2 regions of the Rugamonas sp. FW305-51 genome follow, and region 1 is predicted to be linked to the other one. Evidence: riboswitches for the same ligand, from Rfam matches in the RefSeq annotation. Region 1 holds a riboswitch; the other holds the start of a gene.
What was found. Region 1 has a riboswitch for cobalamin ahead of AC3WOS_RS26515 (TonB-dependent receptor plug domain-containing protein). Riboswitches for the same ligand answer to the same signal wherever they lie in the genome.
Positions count from the first base shown of each region.

Region 2: linked by a shared signal. The riboswitch ahead of AC3WOS_RS20610 (TonB-dependent receptor) and the one ahead of AC3WOS_RS26515 (TonB-dependent receptor plug domain-containing protein) in region 1 are both predicted to bind cobalamin.

Region 1 is NZ_JBYSZG010000065.1:829-5,421, forward strand. It holds gene cobT (nicotinate-nucleotide--dimethylbenzimidazole phosphoribosyltransferase) at 1-524, shown strand, start outside; gene AC3WOS_RS26505 (adenosylcobinamide-GDP ribazoletransferase) at 534-1,313, shown strand; gene AC3WOS_RS26510 (histidine phosphatase family protein) at 1,313-1,855, shown strand; cobalamin riboswitch at 1,898-2,116, shown strand; gene AC3WOS_RS26515 (TonB-dependent receptor plug domain-containing protein) at 2,248-4,116, shown strand; gene AC3WOS_RS26520 (FecCD family ABC transporter permease) at 4,194-4,593, shown strand, end outside.
Region 2 is NZ_JBYSZG010000034.1:27,533-32,125, reverse strand. It holds gene AC3WOS_RS20615 (DODA-type extradiol aromatic ring-opening family dioxygenase) at 1-744, opposite strand, end outside; cobalamin riboswitch at 866-1,097, shown strand; gene AC3WOS_RS20610 (TonB-dependent receptor) at 1,181-3,148, shown strand; gene AC3WOS_RS20605 (cobalamin-binding protein) at 3,204-4,088, shown strand; gene AC3WOS_RS20600 (thiol:disulfide interchange protein DsbA/DsbL) at 4,198-4,593, shown strand, end outside.

The DNA.
Region 1 (4,593 bases):
TCGGGAACACCACGGCCGCCGCCGCGCTGATGCACAAGCTGACCGGCATCCCCGTCGCCCAGTGCGTAGGCGCCGGTACGGGCCTGTCGGCGCAGGGCATCTCGCACAAGCAGCACGTGATCGAAGCGGCGGTCGCCAAGCACGCATCGGCCACCGAGCCGCTGGACATCCTGGCCACTTTCGGCGGCCTGGAAATCGCCATGATGGCCGGCGCCATGCTGAAGGCCGCCGAACGGCGCATGGTGCTGCTGATCGATGGCTTCATCGTGACCAGCGCCCTGCTGGTGGCGGTCCGGCTGCAGCCCGCCATCCTGGACTACTGCGTGTTCTCGCACTGCTCCGACGAGAGCGGCCACAAGAAGATGCTGGAAAACCTGGGCGCCCGTCCACTGCTCTCGCTCAACCTGCGCCTGGGCGAAGGGACCGGTTGCGCGCTGGCACTGCCGCTGCTGCATGCCGCCGTCAATTTCATGAACCAGATGGCGACCTTCGAGTCGGCACAGGTCAGCGAAAAATCGGAATAGGAAGCCGCCATGCACCAGATCCGCCTGTTCTTCACCGCGCTGCAGTTCTTTACCCGGCTGCCTATCCCGCGCTGGGTGGGATTCGAGGCGGCATGGCTGAACCACGCGTCGCGCTACTTCCCCCTGGTGGGCGTGGTGGTGGCCGCCATCGCCGCCGGCACCTACGCGCTGGCGGCGTGGCTGTTGCCCGCGCCGGTGGCCGCCGTGCTGGCGACGGCCGCTACCATCTACGCCACCGGCGCCTTCCACGAGGACGGCTTTGCCGACATGTGCGACGGCTTCGGCGGCGGCCTGACCGGGCAGCGCGTGCTGGAGATCATGAAGGACTCGCGCATCGGCGCATACGGCGCCATCGGCATCGTCTGCATGCTCGCGCTCAAATGCGTGACGCTGTCGCTGCTGCCGCCCGCCGTTGCCATCGCCGCGCTGTTCGTCGCCCATCCCCTGTCGCGCCTCACGTCGACCGCGCTGATCTGGCGCCTCGACTACGCCCGCGATGAAGGCAAGGCGAAACCGCTCGCGCAGAAAATGAGCCATGCCGAATTTGCCATCGCCTTCATCTGCGCCCTGCTGCCTGCGGCGGCGTGCGGCGCAGCTGGCTGGCTGTCCTGGCCCGCGCTGGCGGCCAGCCTGCTTGCCGCCTCCGCGTCCGCGTACTGGCTGGCGCAAAAATGCGTGAGCCGCATCGGCGGCTACACGGGCGACTGCCTGGGCGCGGTGCAACAGGTATCGGAGGTGACGATCTACCTGTGCCTCCTGGCCAGCCTGGGACACGGCGCCTGGCACTGATGCGCATTACGCTGATACGCCATCCCCAGCCGCAGGTGGCGCCCGGCGTTTGTTATGGCAGCACCGACCTGGCTGTGGCGCAGGAACAGCGCGACCAGGTACTGGCTACGCTGGCAGGCACACTGCCGGCAGGCGCGCCGCTCTACTCCAGTCCATTGCGGCGCTGTGCGGACCTGGCGCAGCGGATCGCCAGCACAACGCCTGTCTACGATGCGCGCCTGGCCGAAATGCACTTCGGCGCATGGGAGATGCAACGCTGGGACGACATTCCCCGTGCGGAAATCGATGCCTGGGCCGCGGACCTGGTCCGCTACCGCCCCGGCGGCGGTGAAAGCGTGCTGCAGATGGCGAACCGCATTGCCGACTTTTACGCCGACCTGCGCGCCGGCCCGGCGGCCGACATCGTCATCGTCTGCCACGCCGGCACCATGCGCCTGCTGATGGCCCGCCACGCCGGCCTTGCTCCCGCCGCCATGGCGCTGCATGCCGCCAGCACCCGTCTCAGCATCGCCTACGGTGAACGGATCGTGTTGCAAGACTGAGGGGCAAATTGCAAGCCACGCTTGCCCGCCTGCGCGCAGGCCGTATAATGGCGGCGTTTTGGTGCCCGCATGTCTGTCCAGACGTGCAGTTAAACGGGAAACACGAAGCCGTCCAGACGGCCAACGTGTGCTGCCCCCGCAACGGTAAGCAAGTGTCGCGCTAGCGCGACGAACCGCCTCAGATAACCACTGTGCATAGCATGGGAAGGTAAGGCGGTGCCACTTGCCAGCCCGGATACCGGCCAAATCAGGTGGAAGTGAGCGAACGGGGAGTTGCGCGACACGGACCAGGCCCGCCCCGGCGGCCTGCCATGCGTTATTCCAGTTCACCGCTTCTGTTCAATCTGGCCTACGGGGACGTCGGCCGGTTGCCCCTTTACAGAAGATTTGCCATGACTTTTCCTGTTTCCCGCCGCGCGGTTGCGGCGTCGATCGCGCTCGCTTTCACTGCGCCCTCCGCCTTTGCCGACGCCCAGAGCGATATCGCCGGCAACGCCGTGTTCATCACCGCCGCACGCGCGCCGCAGCAGGCCGCCGATGTACTGAGCGATACGCTGACCATCGATTCGGCGCAGATCGCCCAATCGGGCGCCGGCTCCATCATCGAGCTGCTGCAACGCCAGCGCGGCATTGAAGTGGCGCGCAACGGCGGCCCGGGCAACAGCGCCAGCGTGTTCATTCGCGGCGCCAACAGCAACCAGAACATCGTGCTGGTGGACGGCGTGCGCATCGGCTCGTCCACCACGGGCGCGGCCAACTGGAGCGCAATCCCGCTGTCGGCCATCGACCACATCGAGATCGTCTACGGCCCGCTCAGCACCCTGTACGGCGCCGGCGCCATCGGCGGCGTGGTCCAGATCTTCACCAAGCAAGGCCAGGGCGCTCCCGCGCTGACCGCCGCCGCGGGCTATGGCAGCAACCATACCCGCAGCGCCGACGCCGGCGTTTCCGGCGCGACTGGCGGTGAACACAGCTTCAGCTACGCGCTCAGCGCTGGCAAGGAAAAATCGGATGGCTTCTCCTCCACCGTTCCCGGCAACTACTCCTACAATCCGGACAAGGACGGCTACGACAAGGACAGCGCCGCCGGCCAGATCGCCCTGCAACTGCACAAGGACCACGAACTTGGCGCCGTGTTCATGTACAGCAAATTGCGCGCGCAGTACGACAGCGGAGCGTCCAGCTTCGACACCCACAGCCTGCAAAAAGTGGAAAATGCGGCCGTGTACAGCAAGAACCGGATACTGCCGAATTGGACCAGCGTGCTGCAGGTTTCCCAAAGCCGCGACGAGCAGGGCGATTTTTCCAGCGCCGCCGCTTCGGGCCACAGCCAGATCGACACCACGCAGACCGGCTACTCCTGGCAGAACGATATCCAGATCGGCGCCGACCTGCTGCAACTGCTGTATGAACACCGCAAGGAAGCGGTCGACGTCCATGGCGTCTCCCCGCTCAACCGCGACCGCGGTACCAACGCCTATGCCGCCGTCTACAGCGCCCGGCGCGGCGCCAATGCGTTCAACGCCAGCGTCCGCCGCGACAACACGGAATACGGCGACAAGACCACGGGCGCCGTCGGCTACGGCTACAGCTTCACCCGCCGGCTGCGCGCCAGCGCCAGCGTGGGCACCAGCTTCCGCGCCCCGACCTACAACGAGTTGTACTACCCCGGCTATGGTCTGCCGACCAACAAGCCCGAACTGGGCCGCAACGTGGAGGCCGGCCTGCACTACGACGATGGCAGCACGACGCTGTCCGCGCGCTACTACCACAGCCGCCTGACCGACCTGCTGGTCTATGTCACGCCGTGCCCGTACAACGCCACCTCGAAGAGCAGCGGCTGCGCCTACAACGTCAACCACGCACTGCTGGAAGGCCTGACGCTGGAAGGCGGCCGCAAACTGGGCAGCTTCGAACTGGCCGGCACGCTCGACCTGCAGGATCCGAAGGACGAAACCACCGGCAAGCGCCTGGCGCGCCGTTCGCAGCGCCACGCCAACCTGGCGCTGGACTACGTGACAGGCCCGCTGAAGGGCGGCGTGGAACTGACCTTGTCCGGCCCCCGCTACGACGACGCGGCCAACCGCAACCGGCTGGGTGGCTATGGCCTGGTCAACCTGTATGCCACCTGGCAGCTCACGCAGGATTGGTCGGCGCTGCTGCGCTGGAATAACGTCGGCAACAAGCAGTACGAGCTGGCGCGCCTCTACAGCACGGCCGGTTCCACGGTGTTTGCCGGCCTGCGCTACGGCTACAAGTAAGCGAAGAAATTGGTGTAACCTGCCGGGCGAGGCTTGCCCCGTCCGGCGGCAGCAGATTCACAGAGCAAAGGTAGTCCATGCATTCTTCCCTCCGCAACCTGCGCCAGCGCACCAGCGTCATCATCGCGACGCTGCTGCTGTGTGCCGTCGCCAGCCTGCTGTTGGCCAGCATGATGGGATCGGTGGCGATCCCGCTGTCCGACCTGCCGGGCGCAATCGACGCGCTGCTGCACGGCCGCGCCGATTCGCTGGCCGCCACCTTGCTTGAGTTGCGCGGCGGCCGGGCCACCACGGCCTTCGTCACCGGCGCCGCGCTGTCGCTGGCGGGTGTGATGATGCAGGCGCTGTTGCGCAATCCGCTGGCCGATCCTTATGTGCTGGGCATCTCGGGTGGCGCCTCGGTCGGCGCGCTGGCCGCCCTGCTGTTCATGTGCGCCACGTGGATGATCGATGCCGCCGCCTTTGCCGGCGCCGTCG
Region 2 (4,593 bases), on a different contig from region 1:
CACGGCCGCCGCCTCGTTCTCGGCCGCGCCCAGCGCCACCATCAACGGCAGCAGATGTTCCTCGCGCGGGTGCGCCATGCGCGCCGCCGGCGCCTGTTCCCATTGCAGCAGCTGTGCCGTGCGCTGGGCCGGCGGCAGCGCCATGGTGGCGCGCAGCCAGGCGTCGAACTGGTGCGAGGCCGCCGCGCCCTGGGCGTTGAAGGCGCGCAAGTTGTGGTAACTGAGGCCGCTGCCGACGATCAGTATCCCTTCCTCGCGCAGCGGCGCCAGCGCCCGTCCCGCCTCCAGGTGGGTGAGGGGATCGAGCCCGTGCCGCAGCGACAGCTGGACGATGGGCACGTCCGCCTGCGGATAGACCGGGTACAGGGCGCTGAAGGTGCCATGGTCGAAGCCGCGCTCCCCGTCCAGCAGGGTGGCGTGGCCAGCATCGTCGAGCAGCGTCTTGACGCGCAGCGCCAGTTCCGGCGAGCCGGGGGCGTTGTACTGCACCTGGTAGGTGTGGGCCGGGAAGCCGGAATAATCGTAGATCATGGGCGGCCGGGGGCTGGCCGAGACCATGAATTCGCGCGTTTCCCAGTGCGCCGTCACCACCAGCACGGCCTTGGGCGTGCGGCCCAGCTGGCGCGGGATGTCGCGCAGCGACGCTTCCAGCACATCGTAGGTGTGGCCGAATTCCGCCTTCATGAACGGCCAGGGACCGCCGCCGTGGGACAGGAAATAGGTCGGTAGTGCGTGCTCTTGCATGGTCAATCTCCAGCGAGGGTAAGTCCAGACTATATGCTTGCGTACTCAACTATACAATCGTGCGCAAGTTGATGGACCGTTCAGCTTTTGTTAATGATGAGCGGCTGGGCCAGCGGCGCAGGTATAATGCCGGGGTTTTGGTGCCCGCGCGCGTGACCACGTGCGCAGTTAAACGGGAAACACAAGGCCGCTCCCAGCGATCACGGCCAAGGTGTGCTGCCCCCGCAACGGTAAACAAGCGCCGACCGCTCCCTGCGGCCGGCAGGCTGGCTCAATGACCACTATGCGCCGCATAGGAAGGTGGGCCAGTCCGACTTGCAAGCCCGGATACCGGCCAGACAGGTGGATGAGCGTTGCGCGCACGGCGCCGGCGCGCCATCCGGTTTATTCCGGCTTGCGGGGACGCAGGCGGATGCCTTTTCAAAAAAGATCTGACATGCAAATCACCGTTACCCGCCGCCTGCCGGCGTCGCAGCCGCTTGTGCTGGCCGCTGCCGTTTCCCTTTGCTTTTCCGCCGTCGCGCCCGCGCTGGCGCAGAACGCCGCCGGCCAGTCGCTCGCGCCCATCGTCGTCACCGGCGCCCGTTTCGACGCCTCCGCAGGCATGGCGCCGATCGGCGCCACCGTCATCACGGCCGACGAAATCCGCCGTGCCGGCGTTGCCGACGTCAATGCCGCGATCCGCAAGATCGGCGGCGTGTATGGCCGCAACAGCCTCGATGGCAGCTCCGACTTCGGCCTGGACCTGCGCGGCTTTGGCAGCAACAGCAGCCAGAACCTGGTGGTAGTGGTGGATGGCGTGCGTGTGTCCGAGAGCGAACTGTCCAACGTGATCCTGTCCACCATTCCCGTCGATACGGTGGAGCGCATCGAGATCAGCCGCGGCGGCGCCAGCGTGCTGTATGGCGAAGGCGCGACGGGCGGCGTGATCAACATCATCACCAAGCGCCCCGTGGCGCACAGCGTGGGCGGCAGCATGACGGCCGAAGTGGGCCAGTTCCGCGAGCGCGAAGTGCGCGGCACCGTGCACCAGGCCTGGGACGGTTTTGCCGCCGACGGCGCCATCGACACGCAGCACAACGACAACTACCGCGCCAACAACAACTACAAGCAGGTCGACGTGAGCGCCGGTGCCCAGTGGTTCAGCAAGGAAGGCCGCATGGGCTTCCGCTACGAGGGCGCGCGCGAGGACATGCGCTTTGCCGGCCCGCTCCACGAAGACCAGTTCAACGCCAACCCACGCCATACCAACACGCCTAACGATTTCGGCTCGCTCGACAGCGACCGCCTCACCGGTTTCATTACGCGCCATATCGGCAGCCTGGACCTGGCGGCGGAACTGTCGCACCGCGAAAAGACGACGAAGGGGACTTTTGGCACATATTCCTTGGAATCGACCAGCAAGCAGACCCAGTTTTCGCCTCGCGTGCGTCAACTGGGCGAGATCGGCGGCATGACGAATGAGCTGGTGGCTGGTGTGGACCTGGTGCGCTGGAATCGCGTCACCACCGACGCGTATGCGCAGGCCGACGCGACCCAGCGTTCCAAGGCCATCTACGCGCGCGACGAGATCAAGTTCGATCCTGCCCATAACGGCCGCCTGGCCGCCGGCGTGCGTCGCGAACTGTTCGACAAGGATACCCATGATGGTTATGGCGGCCAAAACAGCATCGTGCAGGGCCTGAACGCATGGGAGCTGCAGGGCAGTTATGCCGTACTGCCTGCGCTGGAGGCGTTCGCCAAGGCCGGCCAGAGCTATCGCGTGGCCAATGCGGATGAAAATTCCTACACGTCGACGGGCCTACCGCTCAAGGCCCAGACGTCGCACGACCTGGAACTGGGCGCCAGCTATGGCGATGCGGCGCGCAAGGTCACGGCCCGTATCTTCCGCAGCAACCTGAGCAACGAGATCTTCTTCGATCCGACCCTGAACCTCAACAGCGGGGCCAACACCAATCTGGACCCAACCCGCCGCGAAGGCTTCGAACTCGACGCCGAGGCGCGCGTGGCGCCCGACTGGACCGTCTCCGGCCACTACCAGCACGTCAAGGCCACCTTCCGCGAAGGCGTCAATGCCGGCCACGAGATGGTGCTGGTGCCGAAGAATATCGTCACGGCCCGCCTGGCCTGGACCCCGGCCGACGGCCAGAGCGCCGACATCGGCGCCCAGTGGGTGGACCAGCAGCGTTACGGCGGCGACTTCCGCAACGACTGCTCCGCGCAGATGCCGTCCTTCACCACCTTCGATGCGCGCTATGCCCGCAAGCTGGGCCAGTGGGAGCTGTCCGTCGCCGGCCTGAACCTGGCGGACAAGCACTATACCAGCCAGGCTTTCGGCTGCCGCGATGGCATCTATCCAAGCGATGGCCGCCAGCTGAAGGTCGCAGCGCGCTACGACTTCTAAGCGCCTGGCGCCGGATGCCTGTGCGTCCGGCGCTTTTCATTAACGGAAAACCGCCATGCACCTTTCTCACCGAACCCTGGCCTGCGCGCTGGCGCTGCTGTGCACACCGCTGCACGCGGCCATCACCGTGCGCGACGACGCCGGCAACGCCATCACGCTGGCGCGGCCCGCCCAGCGCGTGATTGCCATGGCGCCCCACATCACCGAGCTGCTGTTCGCGGCCGGCGGCGGTGAACATGTGGTGGGAGCGATGAATTTCAGCGACTATCCGGCGGCGGCCAAGCGCGTGCCGCAGGTAGGCAGCAACGAGCAGATCGACATGGAGCGCATCCTGGCGCTCAAGCCCGACCTGCTGGTGGTCTGGAAAAGCGGGAACACGGCGCGCCAGCTGGAGCAGCTCAGGAGTATGGGCGTACCCATGTTCTACAGCGAGCCGCAAAAGCTGGACGAAGTGGCCACCAGCCTGACCCGCCTGGGCCAGCTGCTGGGCACCGAGCCGGCCGCGCAGGCCGCCGCGCGCGACTACCGCGCCCGCATCGCCGCGCTGTCGGCCGCCTACGCACGGCGCCCGCCGGTGCGGGTGTTCTACCAGATCTGGGACAAGCCCCTGTTCACCCTCAATGGCGACCATATCTCCAGCGACGTGATGCGCCTGTGCGGCGGCCAGAACGTGTTCGCGGCGCAGAAGGTGGTTGCGCCCTCCGTCAGCACCGAAGCCGTGTTGCAGGAAAACCCGGAAGCCATCATCGGCGGCGAGCGGGCCGGCCAGCCCGACGCCGGCATCTACCTGTGGAAGCAGTATCCGGGCATGCAGGCTGTCAAGCGGGGCAACCTGTTCGCGCTCGACGGCGAAACGCTGACCCGCGCCACGCCGCGCATCGCCGATGCGGCCGCCCAGCTGTGCGAAAAACTGGAGACGGCGCGCCGGCACCGGCCTTAGGACAGGCTTAATTTGGGCGCAAACGTTTGATTTTTGCATTCCCGTCCCAAAACGGCCGGGAAAAAGTGGTAATCTGCCGGCGTTTGCTACTCATTCATGAAGGATCGTTATGCGCTTACTGCGTCTCCTGCTTGCTTCCGTCGCCTTTGTGGCCTCCGCTTCCGGCGCCTTTGCCGCCGATTTCAAGAACGGCGTCGATTACACGACGCTCGATACCCCGGTGCGCGCCGATACCGGCAAAAAAGTGGAAGTGGTGGAAGTGTTCATGTACCACTGCCCGCACTGCAACGCGCTCGATCCGGTGCTGAACGAGTGGGTCAAGAAGCAGGGCGACAAGATCGTGTTCCGCCGCCTGCACATGGCGCCCAACCTGACCGAAGCGCAGGCGCACGCCTTCGCCACGCTGGAAGCGATGAACGCGCTGGGCAACGGCCTGCACGAAAAAATCTTCCACGCCATCCATGTGGAGCATAATCGTCTGAACACGGACCAGGGTTTGCTCGAT